Regions from separate parts of the Rhizobium sp. SRI_017 genome, predicted to be linked through region 4. Evidence: predicted binding sites of a transcription regulator. Region 4 holds the regulator's gene; each other region holds the start of a gene.

Region 1 (5,519 bases), on a different contig from region 4:
GTCACGACATAGGTCATGAAACGCTCCAGGACGATGTCTTTTGGGCCGTCAGGCGGCGGTTTGCCCGTCACCTAGCGGCTTTGCAACGGATTGGCAAGCATGGCACAGGACCGGGTTTGCAGTATTTGCAGGCCAGCCCTGCAGAGGGCGAGGCACATGCCTGCGACATTCAGCCGCTCTCGTCCGGGTCCCAAGCCTGTAGCCTGTCGAGTGCGCGCCGTTCCCGCTTTTCCGGACGACCGGAGCCGGGCGCCCGCTGCGCCTGCTCGAAAAGAGTCAGCCGCTCCGGCGGCGGCGACTCGTCGTCATAGAGCAGGCGAGCTTCGTCATAGGGTCCACGCCGCGTGCCGGGCGCTTTCACGACCAGCACATAGGTCCGGCGGTCCACCAGGACCTCGAGCCTGTCACCGACCCTGACATCGGCGCTCGACCGGCGAACCTTCTCGCCATTGACCGAGACATGGCCGCCCTCCACCCATTCCTGCGCCAGCGTGCGTGACTTGGCAATCCTGGTGAAGAACAGCCACTTGTCGATGCGCTGACGGGCAGGCTGGTCGGCCATGCTATTTCTTCATTTGCTCCTTCAGCACAGCGAGCTTGGCGAAGGGCGAGTCCGGATCGATCGGCTTTTCCTTGCGCGGCGGGCGGGCCTCGAAGTTCTGGTTCTGCGGCTTGCCGTGACGATCGGGCCGGGGTCCGCGATCCTGGCGATCATTATTGCGATCGCCCTTGTTGCGATCGTTGCGGTCATTGTTGTTACGCGGCCGGTTGTCGTTGCGGCCCTGGCGTTCGCCAGCAGGCCGGTCGGCGGCAGCGCTATCGCCGGCACGGGCTTCGCGTGGGCGGTCGTCGCGGCGCTGCTCTCCGGCACTGCGTTTCGGACCACGATTTTCGCCACCGCGTTCGTTGCGACGTTGCTGGCCATCGCCAGCCGGCGCACCTTCGCGACGCGGACCACCGCGGCGTTCGCCACGGTTCTGCTGCTCGGGCCGGCCACCGCCGGGACGCCAGAGCAACACGCGCTTCTCTTCGGCGGGAGCGGCTTCGACACCCTCGGTAGCAACGGCCGCCGGCACTTCGGCCGCGATCTCGGTCGCTGCCTCAACAGGCGCTTCAGCTGCGGTTTCCGTCTCCGGCCCTTCGGCTGCTGCTTCAGCAGGTGCATCCGCTGGCGCTTCGGTAGCGACGGCTTCGAGTTCCGCCTCGACAGTCGCCTTCACTTCCTCCACAGCCTCTTCGGTCTGGCCCTCGACATCGGCTTCAGCCGTGGCATCGGCAGACTCAGCGGCCGCCGGCCCGGACACGGCAGCAGCGGCCGGTGCCGGCGCTGTCGAGGCAAGATGCGCCGCCGCCTCTTCGGCCGGCACGCTGTCGGCGCGATAGCCGAGGCCCTTGAGGATTTCCTCGATATCGTCGGCGGTTGCGCCGAGGATCGAAAGCATGGCGGGCGTCGCGATGAAGCGGCGGCCGTCATAGGCGCCGTCAGGGCGGGTCGCCGAACCGGCCTTCCACTGCAGCAGCGGACGGATGAGGTCGGCGAGACGCTCGAGAATGTCGATGCGGACGGCGCGCTTGCCGAGGAAACGGAAGCCGGCGAGACGGTAGAAGTTCCGTTCGAAGGCATGGTCGGTGACGATAGACGTCCGGCCCGCGGCCAGCGCCGGGATCAGGTCGCCATAGCCGGGCTTGTCCAGCGCGTCATTCTTGAGCGCCCAGAGCAGGGTGATGAGCTCAGCCGGAGCCGGCTTGAGCAGCGCCGGCATGAAAACGTGATAGGCGCCGAAGCGGATGCCATATTTGCGTAGCGACGCACGGCCGTCCTGGTCGAGCGCCTTGACGTCCTCGGTGACATCGCGGCGGAACAGCACGCCGAGATTTTCGGCGATCTGATAGGCCAGGCCCTTGGCGATACCTTGCAGGTCCTCGGCACGCGTCAGGTCGTCGAGTGGCTTCAGAACGGTCGCAATATGGTGATTGACGAAGCGCTCGATGCGGGCCTGGACATGGTCGCGCGCATGACCGGAAAGCAACTCGTCGGCCAGAAGCAGGATGCGCGGACGCATGATGTGGTCCGACGCGGTCAGACGCCCGACGGGCTCGCCGAGCCAGCGCACCGTGCCATCGCTCGACAGCGCCAGATCGCCATTGCCGGCGGCGTGAATGCGGGCGGCACGCGCCTCGAATTCCAGCCCCAGCGCCTTGCTCGCTGCGTTCTCGACAGCCTTCAGGTCCTGTCCTTCGGCACCGGCAACCAGCGTAAACCGGAAACCGGAAAGCTGCCCCACATGATGCCCTTCCACGAAGACATCGCCATTCACACTGATTTCCGCTTCAAGCATAGCATTCTCTCTCAGGCGCCTCATGAGCACAGATGTCCTGCGATCAACGAAGCGTTGGGTCAACCGTTCATGCAGCGCGTCCGAGAGGCGATCCTCGATTTCACGCGTTTTTTCCTGCCAGTGTGCCGGATCTGCAAGCCAACCCGGTCGGTTGGACACATAGGTCCAAGTCCTGATTTGCGCAATACGCGCCGACAGCGTGTCGATATCGCCTTCGGTCCGGTCGGCACGCCGGACCTGTTCGGCAACAAAGCTCTCGTCGACGGCCCCGCGGCGGACGATGTCCTTGTAGATCGAGGCCACCATGTCCGAATGCTGCAGCGACGTGATCCGCCGGTAATCTGGCAGCGCGCAAATCTCCCAGAGCTTTTCTACTCTTTCGCGCGTCGAGGCAAGCTCCAAAACGTCAGGATAGCGGGCAAGATGTTCGAGCGCCTGATAGTCGTCGGACGGCAGCGCCTTGGTCAGGCCGAGCTGGCGCGGCGCGGCATCGAGGCTCGCCCGAAGCGCTGATATCGATGAGAAATCCAGCACCTTCGAGCGCCACTGCATCACCTTCACCGGGTCGAATTGGTGGCTTTCGATGCGCCGCACGAGTTCGTCGTCGAAGGGCTGCGTCTGGCCCGTGACACCGAACGTACCGTCGCGCAGATGGCGGCCGGCGCGGCCGGCGATCTGGCCGAGCTCGCCGGAATTGAGGTTGCGATACTGGAAACCGTCATACTTGCGGTCCTGGGCGAAGGCGACATGGTCGACATCGAGATTGAGGCCCATGCCGATCGCATCGGTGGCCACGATATAGTCGACGTCGCCCGCCTGGTAGAGTGCGACCTGGGCATTGCGGGTGCGCGGCGAGAGCGCGCCGATGACAACGGCCGCACCGCCCCGCTGGCGCTTCACCAGTTCGGCGATCGCATAGACCTCGTCCGCCGAGAAGGCGACGATGGCCGAGCGATGCGGCAGACGGGTGATCTTCTTGGAGCCAGCGTAGAAGAGCTGCGACAGACGAGGCCGCTCGACGACATCAATGCCCGGCAAAACCTGGGTGAGGATGGGCTTCATCGTCGCCGCACCGAGCAGCAGCGTCTCTTCGCGACCCCTCAGATGCAGGATGCGATCGGTGAAGACATGGCCGCGCTCGAAATCCGCCGCGAGCTGCACCTCGTCGATGGCGACAAAGGCTGCTTTCGTCTCCTCCGGCATCGCTTCCACAGTGCAGACGGAGAATCGGGCATTGGCGGGGGCAATCTTTTCTTCGCCGGTGATGAGAGCGACATTGGCCGCGCCGACCTTGTCGACCAGCCGGCCATAGACCTCGCGCGCAAGCAGGCGCAAAGGCAGACCGATGACCCCCGAGGAGTGAGCGACCATTCTTTCGATCGCATAATGGGTCTTGCCGGTATTGGTCGGGCCGAGCACCGCGGTAACGCCGCGGCCGCTCAAAGTCAGGGGATCGGATTTCAACAGAGGTCCAGTCCAGTTCATTTCATGCCCGGCCAGATCGTACAGATCGACAGGGGCGCTCATCCATGCATCCGCATTGCTGCAATTGCAAGACGGCGCGAGAAGCGCCGCAGGACGATTGCCTCAGGCAGTGCGTCAACCTCTCGTAAACCATGAAAATCTACCAACTGGCAAGTTTCGGAACAGTTTCGGAACGAATCAGCGACGAATCGCAGACTCGCGATCGTACTTTGTTTGTTCCCCACAAGATGTAGTGGATCACGAAGTGCGCCCTGCAACATGCTGAATCTGCTTGCGGTTTGCCCCATGACCCACCGGAACGGTGGCGTCCTGGTGAATTTTGCAGTCAAACAGCAACTGAGCTTATGGTTAACGAACTGTAAAACCTGCGCTATCGGTGCAGGTCGGCTCCGTAGAGGACACCCTGAACCAAATTGGAACGAATCGCTGACGAATCATGCTGCGTCGCACTTTCCCGCTTCGTTCTATACAACATATAGTGGCGCAGGATTTCGTTAACCATAGGCGCTTCGGAACCTTTTTGGCGCTCCGGAAAAGCCCTTTCGCCCCAGACGCTTGGAACCCGAGGCCATGCTGCAGCGTTAGGTGCGATCAGATTGAAAAAGTGAACGGAACCCGCCCATGCTCGGCACCATCTTGATCATTGTTCTCATTCTTCTCTTGGTCGGCGCGATCCCGAGCTGGGGCCATAGCCGTAGCTGGGGTTACGGGCCCTCCGGCGGTCTCGGTCTCGTGCTCATCATCGTCCTCATTCTCGTCCTGATGGGACGAATCTAGCGCTGAAAAGGATCGAGCCATGAAGAATATCATCATCGCCTCACTACTGATCGCGCCCCTGGCGCTCAGCTCCTGCACCCGCACTGAGCGGAACGTGACGCTCGGCGCAGCGACGGGCGCTGTCGTTGGCGGCGTTGTCACCGGCAGAACTTCCGGCGTCGTGGCCGGCGCGCTTATCGGCGGCGTCACCATGGCCTTTGTCAGCAAGTCGAAGCGAAACGGCTGGTGCGTCTACAAGGACCGCCGCGGCCGTCTGCATGAAGCGCGTTGCCGCTAGCAGTTTCAGCCCTCCTCCCGGTAACTCGCGGCGCCTCGGGCGCCGCTTTTTTTGTGCCTGACCGGAAGGGGAACGAATCACTGACGAATCAGAACCGCAGCGGATTTCCTGATTTGTTCACCGCAACATATTGAGTTTTATTAATTTTTTAACCATACGGCGATTGGTACCATCCCCGAAATGCGACCGGCGCCGAGGCTGTTGCCCCGGCACCGGGTGAATTCAGATCAGCAAGCGTCGATATTACGCCAGATACTGACCGCCATTGGCTGACATCGTCGAGCCGGTGATGAAGCCGGCATCGTCGGAAGCCAGAAAGACGACGCAACGCGCGATTTCCTCGGGCTCGCCGAGGCGGCCGACAGGGATCTGCGGGATGATTCGCTCGTTCAGCACCTTCTCCGGCACGGCGCGCACCATCTCGGTGCCGATATAGCCCGGGCAGATCGCGTTGACGGTGATGCCCTTTGCAGCACCTTCCTGCGCCAAGGCCTTGGTGAAACCGATATCGCCGGCCTTGGCCGCCGAATAGTTCACCTGGCCCATCTGACCCTTCTGGCCGTTGATCGAGGAAATGCTGATGACGCGGCCGAAGGATCGGTCGCGCATGCCGCCCCAGACCTGATGGGTCATGTTGAAGA
Region 2 (5,519 bases), on a different contig from region 4:
CGACGCGGGATGCCGACCTGGATCGCTGCCAGGCCGATCCCCGGAGCGTCATACATCGTCTCCAGCATATCAGCCGAGAGGTTTCGCACGGCATCGTCCACCTGTTCGATGGGCATGGAGACTTGTCGGAGAACCGGGTCGGGCAGGATTATGAGGGGCTTGATCGTCATGCCACGTCACTTAATACAGGCCGGTTGGTCTTGCAATATTCCGGCACCACCCATGTCATGGAAAATCAGGCGGCTCCAGCGCGCTTCCAGTTTCCTTCGGTCCGGCGGCGGTCATTCCGGTCAAGCGCGGGAACGTCGCTGTCGGGGTCGCGGCTCTTGAAGCCCCTGAGCGCGATGGTGAGCCGCTCGACTTCGCTCGTCAGATCGGCGATCTGGCGGGAGGTTCCATCGACCATGGTGGCATTCTGTTGTGTAATGGTATCCATGTCGCCGATCGCGGCCGAGACCTCGGTCAGGCCCGAGGACTGTTCCGCGGTGGCTGCCGCGATACCCTGGATGATGCTGTCGAGTTCGTGCACCCGATCGACGATATCCCCGAGCGACTCGCCGGACTTGTTGACGAGCGCGACACCGGTCTGAACCTGGCTGGAACTCTGGGCGATGATCGTCTTGATTTCCTTCGCCGCATTGGCGGACCGCTGGGCCAGTTCGCGGACCTCCTGCGCGACGACCGCAAAGCCGCGTCCTGCCTCTCCGGCCCGCGCAGCCTCCACTCCGGCATTGAGCGCCAGAAGGTTGGTCTGGAAGGCAATTTCATCGATGACCGAAATGATCTTCGAGATCTCGGTCGACGAACGTTCGATCGCGCCCATGGCCGCCACCGCCTCGGAGACGACGGCGCCGGAAGACTGGGCGACGGACAGGGCGTCTCCGGTCACATTGGCGGCTTTCCGTGCGCCGCGTGCGGTGGCCGTCACGCTCTCCGAGAGCTCGTGGAGCGCGGCCGAGCTCTCCTCGATGCTTGCTGCCTGCTGCTCGGTGCGCTGGGCGAGACTCGCTGTCGCGTCGCTGATCTCCTGTGAGGAGCCGAGTATCTGTTGCGCTGCGAGCCGCACCATCGAGATCGATTGGCGCAGCGTTTCCACAGCCGAATTGTAGTGATCGGCCATTCCGGCATAATTCTCAGGCAGCCCGGCCGGCAGGCGGGATTCAAGGTCGCCGCCGGACAGGAGCGCGAGCACCTTTCCGAGTTCGCCGAGCGCCACGCTCTGCTCGGCTTCCGCCTGCTTGCGGGCGGCTTCCGCCCGTTCCCGCTGGCCTGCGAGTTCATCGAGATAGACGGAGATGGCATAATCCATGTCGAGCAGGGCGGCCTTGACGATCACCGAAACCTCGGCAGCGAGCCCTTCGGCCTTGCCCTTGCCGAACATGCTGGGCCAGTGCTTGCTCATTGTCGTGTGTATCAGCTGTTCCAACACCAGCGCATAGCCGGCAATATACCAGCGCGGCTCGAGCCCGATCCGGGCATGGGTCTTGCCGATCGTCGTGACGCTGGCGACATAATCCTCGTCGAGCTTGCCGGAGGAGATCATTTCCCAATGGTTCGCCTGCTTCCCTTTGGCGCCGGTTATATGCGCCTCTTCCCGGAAGAACCGTGCGGTCTCGGGCGTGGATCTCACTTTCTTGTAGAAAGTGTCGAGAGCGCCGCCGATCGACTCCCGGACCAGCGGCTGAAGTGTCTTGAGCAGCGCCTTCTGGCTGTCGTCGAGCCCGAGGAAGTCCAGTCTTTTCCGGTGCATTTCGCGCGCGTCGTCCTGGGCGGTCATCTCTTCATGCCTTTGTGTGTCCCGAGAATCGCTTTCTCGGTTTCACTCCAACTCTGATCAGTCATGGTTAATGTAGTGCTATCTAAAATTACGAATAGTCGTGTAGAAATTGACGCATGTCATGTCGGCGGACAGTTCTTCGCCGCATCGCCGAAATATACTGTGTCGTCTGAGGACAACTCGCCGGGCGTTCTCGTTTTGATCTGGCGGCAGCGAGCGAATCGGATAAGCTTGCGGCATGTTGGATTCTATCTCCGCCGAAACGCCGGTCTTCATGATCGGTCAGTTCCCCGTGACACTCGTCACGCTTCTCGTCGGCGCCGGAGCGCTGTTGGGGCTGCTTCTGGTCATCGTGCTTTTCGTGCTCTCCGCATCCGGACGTGCTAGACGGGCCGAGCAGGAGGATGCCGAACGACGTGCCAGGGAGTCCGAGCTCCGCATGGCCGAGATCCTCAAGGCCCAGACGGAAATGCAGGGCCGCATCGCCGCAATGGCGGATGTTTTCGGCACGCGGCAGCACGAACTCAACCAGTCGATCAACCAGCGTATCGACGGTATGACGCACCGGATCGGTCAGACGATGACCGAGCAGACGCGCCAGACCCACGAGAATCTGCGCCGTCTGCAAGAGCGGCTGGTCGCCATCGATACGGCGCAGAACAACATCCAGGCTCTGGCCAAGGACGTTGTCGGGCTTCAGGCAATCCTCTCCAACAAGCAGACACGTGGCGCCTTCGGACAGTCGCGCATGGAGACCATCGTTGCCGATGGCCTGCCGATGGGCGCCTACGAATTCCAGGCGACTTTGTCCAGCGGTTCGCGGCCGGACTGCCTCATCCGGATGCCGAACGGCCAGCCGTCACTGGTGATCGACGCCAAGTTCCCGCTCGAGGCCTGGAACGCGATCCGCGAGGCGGGCCCGGAAGGGACGAAGGTAGCCAGCCAGCAGTTCCGCCGCGATATCGAGGTCCATATCAAGGATATCTCGGAGAAATACCTGCTCCGCGGCGAGACCCAGGACACCGCCTTCATGTTCGTGCCCTCGGAATCGATCTTCGCCGAGATTCATGAGAATTTCGAAGGCGTGGTGCAGCGGGCGCACAAGGCGCGCATCGTCATCGTCTCGCCCTCGCTGCTGATGCTGTCGATCCAGGTCATTCAGTCGGTTCTCCGCGACCAGCGCATGCGCGAGCAGGCGCATCTGATCCAGGGCGAGGTCATCCGCCTGATGGAGGATCTCACCCGCCTCGACGATCGCGTCCAGAAGCTGCAGGGCCACTTCGCAGCGGCCCAGAAGGATGTCGAACAGATCGTCACGTCGTCCAGCAAGCTCGCCAAGCGCGGCGAGAGGATCGAGGCGATGGAATTCGAAGCCGGTGAGGCGGCGACGTCGGCCGTCGAGCCTGCACGGAGTGTCGAGAGCCGGACGGGCCAGCTGAAGCTGAGAGTGGTTGACGAGGACTGAGAAACCGGGCCTAACAGTGACGGGGGAAATCAAAACAATAGAGCTCTGCCATGATCACCGTTCTCGGTTCCATCAACATGGACCTTATCGCCAGCGTCACCCGTTTGCCCGAGCCGGGCGAGACGGTCACCGGTGATCATTTCGTCACGGCGCCCGGTGGCAAGGGCGCCAATCAGGCACTTGCGGCACGCCGTGCCGGTGCCACGGTGCATATGGCGGGTGCCTGCGGCGAGGACGAATTCGCGGTGCCGGCGCTGACCTATCTGCGCTTCGATGGCGTCAATCTCGACCGGGTGAAGAGTGCCTCGACAGCCACGGGCGTCGCGCTGATCTTTGTCGGCGCCGACGGCGAGAATGTCATTGCGATTGTCGCGGGTGCCAATGGCACGGTAAAGGTCGACGATGCCAAGGCGGCCGTCTCCGACATGAAACGCGGCGACACGCTGATGCTGCAGATGGAAATACCGGCACCCGCGATCGAGGCGGCGCTGACAGCGGCGCGCGAGAAGGGCGTCACCAGCGTCGTCAACATCGCGCCGATTACCCCCGATGCCAGGCGCCTCGCACAGATGGCCGATATCGTCATTGCCAACGAGACCGAGTTCGAGCTGTTCTGCGGCAAGTCGGGGCTCGACGCAGCTGCGCGTGAAGCCGAGATGATGCAGATCAACCAGGAACGGAAACAGACGATCATCGTGACCCTCGGCGCGGAAGGCGTTGTCGCGGTTCGCAATGGCGCGCTCCATAAGGCCAAGGGGCTCGTCATCGAGCCGATCGACACGGTTGGCGCTGGCGACACCTTTTGCGGCTATCTCGCTGCCGGTCTTGATCAGGGCCTCAAATTCGAGGTGGCACTGCGCCGCGCCGCGGTTGCCGGCTCACTCGCCTGCCTCAAGGCCGGCGCGCAGCCTTCGATCCCGATACAGGCCGAAGTCGAAAAACACCTCAAGGCATAAGCCGATATCCGGGCCAGAGCTGCACATTGCCAAAGTGTCGCAGCTTGCATTTGTGCGGCATTAACCAATTGACTTTATCCAAGTCTCAGCCGCCCGGACCGCGCGATGATCGCCGGCCATTTGCCCCCGCAATGATGTTTCCATGATGGAAGCGGCGTTATCCGCCACTCCCTTGAGGCCATCATGCTGAAGCTCGCTCCGAAGTCTCTCGCACCGAAACTGCTTCTGGTTACCGGTGCGATCATTGCCATTCTGCTGATCGCAACCAATTTCGTTCTCATCAGCCAGACGCGTGATCGTGTCGGCTCCCTGATCGGCCAGCAGGCCGAGACCGAGGCCAAGGCGATCGCCCAGGGTATCGTCACCGACACCAGCGCGCTCGCCAGCGCCGCCCGAACCATGTCGGGCATCATCGCCCACGGCAAGCAACAGGGCGTTCTCGACCGCAAGGCCGTGATCGACATTCTCAAGACCAATCTCGAACAGCAGAAGATGGCCTTCGGCAGCTGGTTCGCCGAGGCGCCGCAGGGCTTTGACGCACTGCAGGCACAGTCCAAGGACAAGCTCGACGTCGCCGGCAACAAGAACGGCGTCTTTACGCCCTATTGGACCAAGGACAAGACCGGCGGCATCTCGCTGAGCACCTTTGGCGAGGACTATGAGGCCGAGTGGTATGCCAAGGCGGTCAAGGAAAACGGCGGCGCGATCACCAAGCCTTATGTGGCCTCGGAAATCGTTCCGCCGACTGCGATGAGCTCTATTGCCTATCCCGTCACGGTCGACGGCAAGATCATCGGTGTCACTGGCGTCGACGTGTCGCTGACCATGCTGGCCGACAATGTCTCCAAGCTCTCGCCCTTCGGTACCGGCAAGGTCTTCATCGTCTCACATGATGGCAAGTGGCTGGTTGCTCCGGATGCAGCCTTGCTCAACAAGGACTATGATGGCGTCCAGCCGGAAGCAATCAAGGCCGCGATCGCAGACGGGAAGGTGACGCCGATCCCAGGCCTCGAGAACGCGAATGGTCAAGGCTACAGCCGTCTCGTCTATCCGTTCGAACTCACTGGCCTCAACGTCAAATGGGCGCTGATCATGGATATCCCGGATGCTGCGGTCGCCGCGCCGATCCAGGACCAGACGATGATGATGATCATCGGTGGTCTCGTCATGATGGCAGCAGCGATGATCGGCCTCTATCTTGCGGCCCGCGGCTTCGTTGCCCGTCCCCTCGAAGGCCTTCTCGGCTCGGTCGGTCGCCTCAGCGCCGGCGACTACGCCAATCCAGTAGCCGGCCAGGATCGCGCCGACGAGACCGGCGCTG
Region 3 (5,519 bases), on a different contig from region 4:
TGATATAGCCGAGGCCGACTTCGCGCAGCGCGGTCAGCTTGTCGCGCACGGCCGGCACGGCGGCAAAGAAGTCGCAGCCTTCCTCGACGGTCATATCCAGCACGTCGGAGATCGACTTGCCCTTGAAATGCACGTCGAGCGTTTCTCTGTTGTAGCGTTTGCCGTGGCAGACGTCGCAGGTGACATAGACGTCCGGCAGGAAGTGCATCTCGATCTTGATGACGCCGTCGCCCTGGCAGGCCTCGCAGCGGCCACCCTTGACGTTGAACGAGAAACGACCCGGCGCGTAACCTTTCGCCTTGGCGTCCGGCAGACCAGCGAACCAGTCGCGGATCGGGGTAAACGCGCCGGTATAGGTCGCCGGATTTGAACGCGGCGTACGGCCGATCGGCGACTGATCGATGTCGATAACCTTGTCTATATGCTCGAAGCCATCTATGCGGTCGTGCTCGGCCGGGTTTTCGCGGGCACCCATGACACGGCGGGCGGCAGACTTGTAAAGCGTCTCGATGAGGAAGGTGGACTTGCCGCCGCCCGACACGCCGGTGACGGCGGTGAAGACGCCGAGCGGGATCGCCGCCGTCACATCCTTGAGATTGTTGCCGCGCGCGCCGACGACCTTGATTTCCTTGCCCTTCTTCGGCTTGCGGCGCCCGGACGGCACCGAAACCGAAAGCTCGCCCGACAGATATTTGCCGGTGAGCGAGTTCGGGTTGTTCATGATGTCGGACGGTGTGCCCTCGGCAACAATCTGGCCACCGTGAATACCGGCGGCAGGGCCGATATCGACGACGTGGTCGGCGGTCATGATCGCGTCCTCGTCATGCTCGACGACGATCACGGTATTGCCGATGTCGCGCAAGTGCTTGAGCGTATCGAGCAGTCGCGCATTGTCGCGCTGGTGCAGGCCGATCGACGGCTCGTCGAGCACATAGAGGACGCCTGTCAGGCCGGAGCCGATCTGCGAGGCAAGCCGGATGCGCTGGCTTTCGCCACCCGATAGCGTGCCGGAATTGCGCGACAGCGAGAGGTAGTCCAGGCCGACATCGTTGAGGAATTTCAGACGGTCGCGGATTTCCTTGAGGATTCGGATCGCAATCTCGTTCTGCTTCGAATTCAGGTGTTGCGGCAGCGCGATGAACCAGTCATTCGCCACCTTGATCGACATTTCCGAGACTTGCCCGATATGTAGCTTGTCGATTTTCACCGCCAGCGATTCCGGCTTCAGCCGGTAGCCGGCGCAGGCCGGGCAGGGGGCGGCGCTCATGTAGCGCTCGATTTCTTCGCGCGACCATGCGGAATCGGTCTCTTTCCAGCGGCGCTCGAGGTTGGGGACGATACCTTCGAACGTCTTGGTCGTCTGGTAGGAGCGGGCGCCGTCGGCATAATGGAAGGTGATTTCGCGCTTGCCGGTGCCGTTCAGAATGGCGTCCTGCGCCTCCTCGGTCAGCTCGTTCCAGCGGTTCGAGAGCTTGAAACCATACGCTTTGCCGAGCGCCTCGAGCGTCTGGTTGTAATAGGGCGAGGACGACTTGGCCCAGGGCGCGACGGCGCCATCGCGCAACGTGCGATGCGCTTCCGGCACGATCAGGTCGGCATCGATCTTCTGCTGCGAGCCGAGGCCGTCGCAGCTCGGGCAGGCACCGAATGGATTGTTGAACGAGAAGAGACGAGGCTCAATCTCAGGAATAGTGAAACCGGACACCGGGCACGCGAATTTTTCCGAGAACATTACCCGTTCATGCGTCTCGTTGAGCGATTTGTTGGCCGAGCCGCCCTCCGAAGTGTCTTCCGCCCGCAGAGGCTTGTCGGCGAATTCGGCGATTGCGAGGCCATCGGCGAGCTTGAGCGACGTCTCGAAGGAATCCGCAAGCCGCGAGGCCATGTCCGGCCGCACGACGATGCGGTCGACCACGACATCGATATCGTGCTTGTACTTCTTGTCCAAAGCAGGCGCATCGGCGATCTCGTAAAACTGGCCGTCGATCTTGACGCGCTGGAACCCCTTCTTCATCAATTCGGCGAGTTCCTTTTTGTACTCACCCTTTCGTCCGCGCACGATCGGCGCAAGAATGTAGAGCCGCGTACCTTCTTCATAGTCCAGCACCCTGTCGACCATCTGGCTGACCGTCTGGCTCTCGATCGGCAGCCCCGTTGCCGGCGAGTAGGGAACGCCAACGCGCGCGAACAGCAGGCGCATATAGTCGTGGATCTCGGTGACCGTGCCCACCGTCGAGCGCGGGTTCCTGGATGTCGTCTTCTGCTCGATCGAGATGGCGGGCGACAGCCCGTCGATCTGGTCGACATCGGGCTTCTGCATCATCTCAAGGAACTGGCGCGCATAAGCCGACAGGCTTTCGACATAGCGACGCTGGCCCTCGGCATAGATCGTGTCGAAGGCGAGCGATGACTTGCCCGAACCGGACAGGCCGGTCATGACGATCAGGCTGTTGCGGGGCAGGTCGAGGTCGATATTCTTCAGGTTATGCTCGCGCGCGCCGCGTATCGAGATAGTCTTCAGTTCGCTCATGAACGAGAAATTCCGGTCTTGGGGATCACGGGATTGATCACTGGCCGGTGACAGTTCCGCCGGCCCATTTTCCTGCTTCTAACTAACGCAAACGAACCGGCATTGGCAAACGTCAGTCTGCCAAAAAGTGTCAGCATCGGTGCGAATCCGTTTGACAAACTCTACCGCCAAAACTAGAACAAAAAAAGAACAAATTTCTGGCAGCCGATCCATCGCGGTCTTTAGCTGTGGATGACGCCCCACTAAGGGCGCATCGCTGGCGCAAAGCGTTTATGGATGTCTGGATATTTCTGCGGGAAGATCCCGCGTTGCAAGGAAGATAGTTATGGCGGGAAGTGTCAACAAGGTCATTCTCATCGGCAATGTGGGTGCAGATCCCGAAATCCGGCGTACGCAGGACGGCCGGCCGATCGCCAACCTCCGCATTGCAACTTCGGAACAGTGGCGCGACAAGAATTCCGGCGAGCGCAAGGAGAAGACTGAGTGGCATACTGTCGTGGTCTTCAACGAAGGCCTCTGCAAGGTCGTCGAGCAATATGTGAAGAAGGGTGCCAAGCTCTATATTGAGGGCGCGCTGCAGACGCGTAAATGGCAAGACCAGTCCGGCAACGAGCGTTATTCCACGGAAGTGGTTTTACAGGGATTCAATTCGACCCTGACCATGCTTGACGGTCGTGGCGAGGGCGGCGGCCGCGGCCAGGGCGGTTCCGACGATTACGACCAGAACTATGGTGGTGATACCGGTGGCCGCAGCAGCGCGCCTGCTCGTTCGTCGAACCAGGGCAGCCGCAGCTCGACCCCCGTGCCGTCCTTCTCGCGCGACATGGATGACGACATTCCTTTCTGAGCCGCACGGAATGCATTGCCTGACGACGAACACCGACGGCGCTCGAACCGATGACCGTCCTTGATACCGGCCGAATTTCGAGCGGCTGCAGTCTGCAGGTCTACGCTGATGGTTGCTACGAGCCCGAAAGCTGTACCGGTGGCTGGGCTTTCGTGGCCTATCGCGATGGTGTGGAAATCGCTTCCGAATCTGGCCATATCGCGCGCTCGTCGAACAACGCGATGGAGTTGATCGCGTTGCTGGAAGCGGCGACCTGGATCAACGTCAATGCTGCGGGCGAACCGTCAATCCTTTGGTCCGATTCCGTATATGCCGTGAAAGGCTGCAATCAGTGGCGGCATGTCTGGAGGAGCAGGGGCTGGAGGAAGAAAGGGCCGGACCCGAAAGCACGGAGCCGGGCCATAGCCGATCAGGCGCTCTGGATCGCAATCGACAGCGTGTTGTCGAAGTACCGTCGGATCGACATTGTCTGGTGCAAAGGTCATGCGGGCAATCCCGGTAATGAGCGAGCCGATAACCTGGCTGAGCTCGGGCGCCGCGCAAAGGCGAGAAATACCTCATAAGCGGCCGCAAGCGCGGCTTCGATCAGCATAGACCGCATTAGGGTCCGGTATAGACCGTCATCGTTGCCCGAACGCCATCTATGACGAACTGCACGGCCAGCGCCGAGAGCAGCACGCCGAGCAGCCGGGTGAGGATCGCCCGGCCGGTCTGGCCGAGAAGCCGGTCGATGCGGTCGGCAACCATCAGGGCTGCCAGGATGATTGCAAAGACGACCGCAATGATCAGAATCAGCTGCACGCGCTGGAAAGCCGTCGGGAAATTGCCCGCCAGCAGGATGGTGGCCGAAATTGAGCCAGGCCCGGTGATCAGCGGGATCGCCAAGGGAAAGACCGCGAGATTCTGGATGTGATCCTTGGTTATGGCGACCTCGCCGACCTTCAGCTTACGCTCCTGGCGTTTCTCGAAAACCATCTCGAAAGCGATGAAGAACAGCAGGAAGCCGCCCGCGATGCGGAAGGCCGGCAGCGAAATTCCGAGCACTGACAGCACGCCCGCGCCGCTGATGGCAAAAACAAGCAGGATGCAGAAGGCGATGAGCGTGCCGCGAATGGCGGTCTGCTTGCGCTGGGCGGCATTCATGCCCGCAGTCAGACCGAGGAAAATTGGTGCAAGCCCCGGAGGATCGGTCGTCACCAGCAGCGTCGTGAAGGCATTGATCAACTCCGCCGTCGTCGCCATATGAGCCCCCTGGTTCCCCCTTTCTTGATAGCCTTTCCCGAATGGCGCGACAAGCGGTCGAATTCTGCGTCGAGGGATGGCGCAAGGCATTGGAAAATCCGCCAAAGCTGTTCATAAACGAGCCGCAAAATTGGCCTATCCGAACCCTTTCCGCTATAAGTCAGGCAGTGATTCCGAATAAGGAAACGTAAGCGCTTTGTCAGAGATTACTCCACCCCCGGGCGGCAGAGGCCCGAGCGGCATCGAACCTATCTCCATCATCGAGGAAATGCAGCGTTCCTACCTCGATTACGCCATGAGCGTGATCGTGAGCCGCGCGCTACCCGACGTTCGTGACGGCCTCAAGCCGGTCCATCGCCGCATCCTGTACGGCATGAGCGAGCTGGGCATCGACTGGAACAAGAAGTACGTCAAGTGCGCCCGCGTCACCGGCGACGTGATGGGTAAATATCACCCGCACGGCAACCTGGCGATCTATGACGCACTGGCCCGCATGGCGCAGGATTGGTCGCTTCGCCTGCCGCTGATCGACGGGCAGGGCAATTTCGGATCGGTGGACGGCGATCCGCCTGCGGCTGAACGCTACACCGAATGCCGCCTCGACAAGGCCGCGCATTCCCTGCTCGACGACCTCGACAAGGAAACGGTCGACTTCCGTGAGAACTATGACGGCACGTTGCGGGAGCCGGTGGTCCTTCCGGCCAAGTTCCCCAACCTGCTGGTCAACGGCGCGGGCGGCATCGCCGTCGGCATGGCGACCAACATTCCTCCGCACAACCTCGTCGAAGTCATCAATGCCTGCATTGCGCTGATCGACAATCCAGCGATGGACCTCCTGCAAATCATGGAGATCATTCCCGGGCCGGACTTCCCGACAGGCGCCCAGATTCTCGGCCGTGC
Region 4 (5,519 bases):
CCAGCCTTGAGGATCTCAAGGCGCTCGCGCTGGCCCATCGACATCAGTATGCGCTCAAGCCTCTTTCGGCAGGAAGGGTGACCACTCGTCGAAACGCCATCTGAGAGCCATCGTCGCCGGCCGCCAGAGGATGCGTGTCGGCTCGAAGCTCCAGAGGCGCTCCGCGCCCGGATGCGACGCCGTGTCGGAGGGCATCGGCTGCAGTTTGGCAACACCCGTCATTTGCAGCATGTCGCCTGTCTCGAAATCCACGAAGGTCAGGCCGGCCCGCGGATTGGCCAGGATATTGCCGAGCGTATTGAAATACATGTTGCCGGCGTAATCGGGGATCGTGAGGACGCCGTCATCGACATGCACGAAACCAGCCGGTCCGCCGCGATGTGAAACATCCACGGACCGTTTCCGATTCCGCCCCTCCACATAGGTCGCGACGAATAGAGTATCCGCGCGCTGGACGAGGTCGAGCGGCGCGCCTTCCAACCGAGCAAGTTGCGTCGGAATCGCCCGGGAGATGGCGGCGGGATCACCGACGAAGACGGGCTCCCGGCGCTGGATATATCTTGGACAATTTCCAAAGCTCTGGTCGACATGCAGGGCAAACCCCTCCCCGTCGCGGATCACGGTGCCGTTCAGCCTGTTCCGCCGCCTGGTCGAGAGATCGATGCCCAGCAGCGCAGCGGAGGCACCGTCTTCCAGACCCGCATCTGCAGGATCATGCTCATCCCGAGACAGATCGAGATGCAAATGATGTTCATCCTCGGCATGCAGGAAGCCGGGATAGCCGGTGCGAAGCGTAGCCCAGGCGTCGCCTCGCCCATCGACGCTGCCAAACACGGCCATCGGCAGCAGTGGATAGAATTCGCGATGCTGCTGGATGAGGTGGTCCCGGATGGTCTTGCTGCCAATCTCCGCCATACGCTCGGCGACACCCACCGAGCGTTGCAGCGCGACTTCACCGGCATGCCAAGGTGCGTGTTCTGACATGGCGCACCTCAGGCGGCACGATTTGCGTGCGGGAATTCGACGAAGCCCGGAAGCGCCTCGATATATCCCAGCCAGCGATGGATATGGGCGTAGTCGGTGAGCTCGACATTGCCCTCCGGCGCACGCGCCACGTAGCTGTAGAGCGCGATGTCGGCGATCGTCGGCGTCTCGCCACAGATGTAGGGGTGCGCTGCGAGCTGGTGGTCGATGAGGCGCAGGATGGCATGGGCGCGCGGGATGACTTCGTCGGGCCTGTAGGGCGCCTTGAAGACGGTGATCAATCGAGCCTGTGCCGGGCCATGGGCAAGCTGGCCGGCGGCGACCGACAGCCAACGCTGGACGGCGGCTGCACCCAGGGCATCGTCCGGAAGCCAGTCAGTTCTGCCGAACTTCTTGGCGAGATAAACGAGAATGGCATTTGCGTCCGAGATGATCGCGCCATCGTCATCGAGCACCGGCACTTGCCCAAAGGCATTGAGTTCGAGGAACTCCGGGCGCTTGTGCGCGCCGGCGGCGAGATTGACTTCAATCTCTTCGTAGTCGGCACCGACCAGAGACAGGAACAGCCTGACACGATGCGAATGGCCAGACAGGCGGAAAGAATAGAGCTTCATGATCAATCTCCAGATTACATACCGAATATGGGCGATGTTCTGGAATTGATAATCCTCATAGAATGCTCTAGATTATTGCTGAATTGGCAATAATGGGCATTCGATGAATCGGCTCGAGGCTATGCGCATCTTCGGTGAGGTCGCCGATCGCAGCGGCTTCGCCGGCGCGGCGCGAAAGCTCAATCTCTCGCCCTCTGTGGTCACGCGCGCGGTCGCGGGGCTCGAGCGCGACATCGGAGCGAAGCTCCTGGTCCGGACGACGCGATCGGTCAAGCTGACACATGCCGGCGAACGCTATCTCGCGGATTGTCGCCGCATCCTGTCCGAAATCGCCGAAGCCGAAGCCAATGCTGCAGGCAGTTTTGCAGCGCCGGCGGGAGCACTCACGATCACCGCGCCGGTATTGTTCGGCCGGCTTTATGTTCTTCCGATCCTTCTCGATTTCCTCGACAAATATCCTGCGATGCAGGTCCGTTTCTTGTTGCTTGACCGGGTCACGCATCTTGTCGAGGAAGGTATCAATGTCGCGGTTCGCATTGCGCATCTGCCGTCGTCTGCGCTGACCACCCAGCGGGTCGGCGCGATCCGGCAGGTCGTCTGCGGATCGCCCGCCTATTTTGACCGTGCGGGCATTCCGCACGTACCCGACGAGCTCGCGCAGCATCGACTTATCGGGCGCGATGGCATTTTCGGCGGATCCGAATGGCGATTTGGTCGGGACGACTCGATCCGCGTTGCGATTTCCACGCGCTTCATCTGCAACACCAACGATGCTGTGATCGAGGCGGTGCTGAGCGGCTGGGGCATCTCCCGCTTCCAGTCCTATCAGGTCGCCGAACCGATCGCTGCCGGCCAGCTTGTTCCGGTGCTCACGGACTACGAGCGCGAGCCGGTGCCCATCCATATTGTCCATGCAGAGGGACGCGAGAGTTCGGCACGGCTTCGCGCCTTCGTCGATTTCGCGGCGCGACGGTTGCGTGCCGATCCACGGCTGCAGATCGCATCCGATGGACGGAGATAGTCACTGGCGGGGATTTATGCGGCTGCGCCGTCGGCCGAGACCCATTGGCCTTTGCGGCGCGATTTCACGTCGTAGCAGGCCTTGTCGGCCGCCGACACCAGTTTGGAGACGGATTGCGCCGCGCCAGTGATCGACTTGACGTCGACGCTGGCGCCAATTCCATAATTCTTGCCACTGAAGACAGGATCGAGAGCCGCGACCGCCTTGGTGATCCTGTCACAGATGCGATCGGCAAGTCTCGCGTTGGCACGCGGTCCGCCCGCTGGATGCGGGCGACCAAGCCAGGGACCTGCGATAAGCTCGACATCGTGCCGGCATATGTCGATCCTTGAGGCGGTTCCGCCCATTGTTTCACCTCAGCGACGGGGATGATGAGGCGCTGCCAACGCCCTGACAGGCGGCAAGGGTGCGGACATTTTCACCTTCGCGGCAACGGACTGGATTTCACGCTCGCGAAGTCTGGCAAGAATGCGCGCTTGTCGGCTTTGTCGGCGGTGACATCCTTCTCATCGGCATCAAGCCGACTGAGATAGACGCGAGCGACTTCACCGCCATCTGACAGGTCTAAAACCGAACTACGGGGCGCGCGAGCGCCGCGTAGTTCGGCGTGCGAAATATTCTTATTGATCCATGCAGATATAAGCAAATTTTAAACCCTTGCAGAACATACATGGAACATATAGTGTTTGTTCCAGATTTGTTTCACCGATTCTGCCCGGGGATAGACGATGCTCACCAGAAAACAGCAGGAATTGCTTCTCTTCATTCACGAGCGGATGAAGGAGTCGGGAATTCCGCCATCTTTCGACGAGATGAAGGATGCGCTCGATCTCGCGTCCAAGTCCGGCATCCATCGGTTGATTACTGCCCTGGAGGAGCGCGGCTTCATCCGGCGCCTGCCAAACCGGGCGCGTGCGCTCGAGGTCATCAAGCTGCCCGAGGCCTATTCGCCGAGCGTGAAGCCCACCAAGGGTTTTTCACCCAGCGTCATCGAGGGTTCGCTCGGCAAGACGCCTGCCCCGGCATCACCCCGACCGTCAGCCAACGATGATGCCGATGGTTCAGTGTCGATCCCCGTCATGGGGCGGATTGCCGCCGGTGTGCCGATTTCAGCAATTCAGAATACCACGCACGACATTGCCGTGCCTGCGGGCATGATCGGCGCAGGCGATCATTATGCGCTCGAGGTCAGGGGTGACTCGATGATCGAGGCCGGCATTCTCGACGGTGATACGGTCATCATCCGCAATGGCAACATTGCGAGCCCAGGTGACATCGTGGTGGCACTCGTCGACGACGAGGAAGCGACGCTCAAGCGGTTCCGCCGCAAGGGCGCTTCGATCGCCCTCGAAGCCGCGAACCCTGCCTATGAGACACGCATCTTCGGCCCCGATCGTGTCAAGATCCAGGGTAAGCTTGTCGGGCTGATCCGCCGCTACCACTGATAACGCAAGCGCGTCGACGGAACATTTCTGAAGCCCGTGCGTTCAGGCAGCGTACGGGCTTTCGTCTGTCTGCAAGACAGGACGATTGCAGTGTTTAGCGACCTTCGGTATGGAAGGCCGCAGGGGCAGAAATTTCAAGGTCTTCGAGCTTTCGCCGGTGCGGTTCCGGTTTCCGGATCGCCTCTTTGCCGTGCGACCGGGTTCTGACATTTTGCCGCCCCAATCGGCCACTAGCGCCAAGGCCAACGGGTGAGACATCCCACGGATTGCGTTCAACAGGAGACGTCATTGAGCACTGAGAAGAGAAAAGTTGCGCTCGTCACGGGCATTACCGGCCAGGATGGCGCCTATCTCGCCGAACTTCTTCTCGAAAAGGGCTATATCGTCCACGGCATCAAGCGCCGCTCCTCCTCGTTCAACACGAGCCGCATCGAGAGCATCTACCAGGATCCGCATGTCGAGAACCAGCGATTCATCCTGCACTACGGCGACATGACCGACTCGACCAACCTGATCCGCATCGTGCAGGAAGCGCAGCCGGACGAGATCTATAACCTTGCGGCGCAGAGCCATGTGCGCGTGTCTTTCGAGACGCCGGAATACACGGCAAATGCAGATGGCATCGGCACGCTGCGCCTGCTGGAAGCGATCCGCATTCTCAAGATGGAAGAGAAGACCCGCTTCTATCAGGCCTCGACCTCCGAGCTCTATGGCCTCGTGCAGGAAGTCCCCCAGCGCGAGACGACGCCATTCTATCCGCGTTCGCCCTACGCCGCGGCAAAACTCTATTCCTACTGGATCACGGTCAATTACCGCGAAGCCTATGGCATGCATGCCTCAAACGGCATCCTGTTCAACCATGAGAGCCCGCTGCGCGGCGAGACCTTCGTCACCCGCAAGATCACCCGCGCCGCCGCCGCCATCCGCCTCGGCAAGCAGGAAAAGCTCTATGTCGGCAATATCGACGCCAAGCGCGACTGGGGCCATGCCCGCGAATATGTCCGCGGCATGTGGCTTATGCTGCAGCAGGACAAGCCGGACGATTACGTGCTCGCGACCGGCGAGACCACGGAAGTGCGCCAGTTCATCAACTGGGCTTTCGAAGATGTCGGCATCAATCTCGAATGGCGCGGCCAGGGCGTCGAGGAGAAAGGCTACGACCAGCTTTCCGGCAAGATCGTGGTCGAGATCGATCCCCGCTATTTCCGCCCGACCGAAGTCGAACTCCTGATCGGCGACCCGTCCAAGGCTCACCAGCAGCTTGGCTGGAAGCACGAGACCTCGGTGCGCGACCTCTGCCGCGAGATGGTCAATGAAGACCTCAAGGTCATGCAGACCGCCACGGTGATGAAGGAAGCCTGAGCCGATGTATTCGCTAACAGGAAAGCGGGTCTGGGTGGCCGGCCATCGCGGCATGGTGGGGTCCGCCATCGTCCGGCGGCTGGCCAGCGAAGG

What was found. Region 4 encodes LexA, which represses DNA repair genes until DNA is damaged. Its sites were predicted from a motif close to TGTTCNNNNTGTGTTCNG; they were not measured.
Region 1: AC2YI2_RS15990 (helicase-related protein) is a predicted target of LexA. The motif match lies at 4,028-4,045, and genes of this name have one in related genera.
Region 2: AC2YI2_RS30745 (DNA recombination protein RmuC) is a predicted target of LexA. The motif match lies at 1,966-1,983, and genes of this name have one in related genera.
Region 3: uvrA (excinuclease ABC subunit UvrA) is a predicted target of LexA. The motif match lies at 2,705-2,722, and genes of this name have one in related genera.

Annotation. Positions count from the first base shown of each region.
Region 1 covers NZ_JBYCZP010000006.1:232,440-237,958, reverse strand. The annotation lists gene fdxA (ferredoxin FdxA) at 1-17, opposite strand, end outside; gene AC2YI2_RS15995 (RNA-binding S4 domain-containing protein) at 170-562, opposite strand; gene AC2YI2_RS15990 (helicase-related protein) at 564-3,824, opposite strand; gene AC2YI2_RS15985 (DUF3309 family protein) at 4,446-4,601, shown strand; gene AC2YI2_RS15980 (YMGG-like glycine zipper-containing protein) at 4,621-4,878, shown strand; gene phbB (acetoacetyl-CoA reductase) at 5,122-5,519, opposite strand, start outside.
Region 2 covers NZ_JBYCZP010000022.1:26,713-32,231, reverse strand. The annotation lists gene def (peptide deformylase) at 1-170, opposite strand, end outside; gene AC2YI2_RS30750 (globin-coupled sensor protein) at 236-1,777, opposite strand; gene AC2YI2_RS30745 (DNA recombination protein RmuC) at 2,052-3,242, shown strand; gene AC2YI2_RS30740 (ribokinase) at 3,293-4,198, shown strand; gene AC2YI2_RS30735 (methyl-accepting chemotaxis protein) at 4,382-5,519, shown strand, end outside.
Region 3 covers NZ_JBYCZP010000015.1:63,768-69,286, forward strand. The annotation lists gene uvrA (excinuclease ABC subunit UvrA) at 1-2,530, opposite strand, end outside; gene AC2YI2_RS26365 (single-stranded DNA-binding protein) at 2,856-3,377, shown strand; gene AC2YI2_RS26370 (ribonuclease H family protein) at 3,428-3,940, shown strand; gene AC2YI2_RS26375 (MarC family protein) at 3,978-4,619, opposite strand; gene gyrA (DNA gyrase subunit A) at 4,816-5,519, shown strand, end outside.
Region 4 covers NZ_JBYCZP010000004.1:233,109-238,627, reverse strand. The annotation lists gene AC2YI2_RS11345 (hypothetical protein) at 1-104, shown strand, start outside; gene AC2YI2_RS11340 (flavin-nucleotide-binding protein) at 55-984, opposite strand; gene AC2YI2_RS11335 (glutathione S-transferase family protein) at 993-1,598, opposite strand; gene AC2YI2_RS11330 (LysR family transcriptional regulator) at 1,702-2,619, shown strand; gene AC2YI2_RS11325 (hypothetical protein) at 2,634-2,966, opposite strand; gene lexA (transcriptional repressor LexA) at 3,348-4,064, shown strand; gene gmd (GDP-mannose 4,6-dehydratase) at 4,353-5,426, shown strand; gene fcl (GDP-L-fucose synthase) at 5,431-5,519, shown strand, end outside.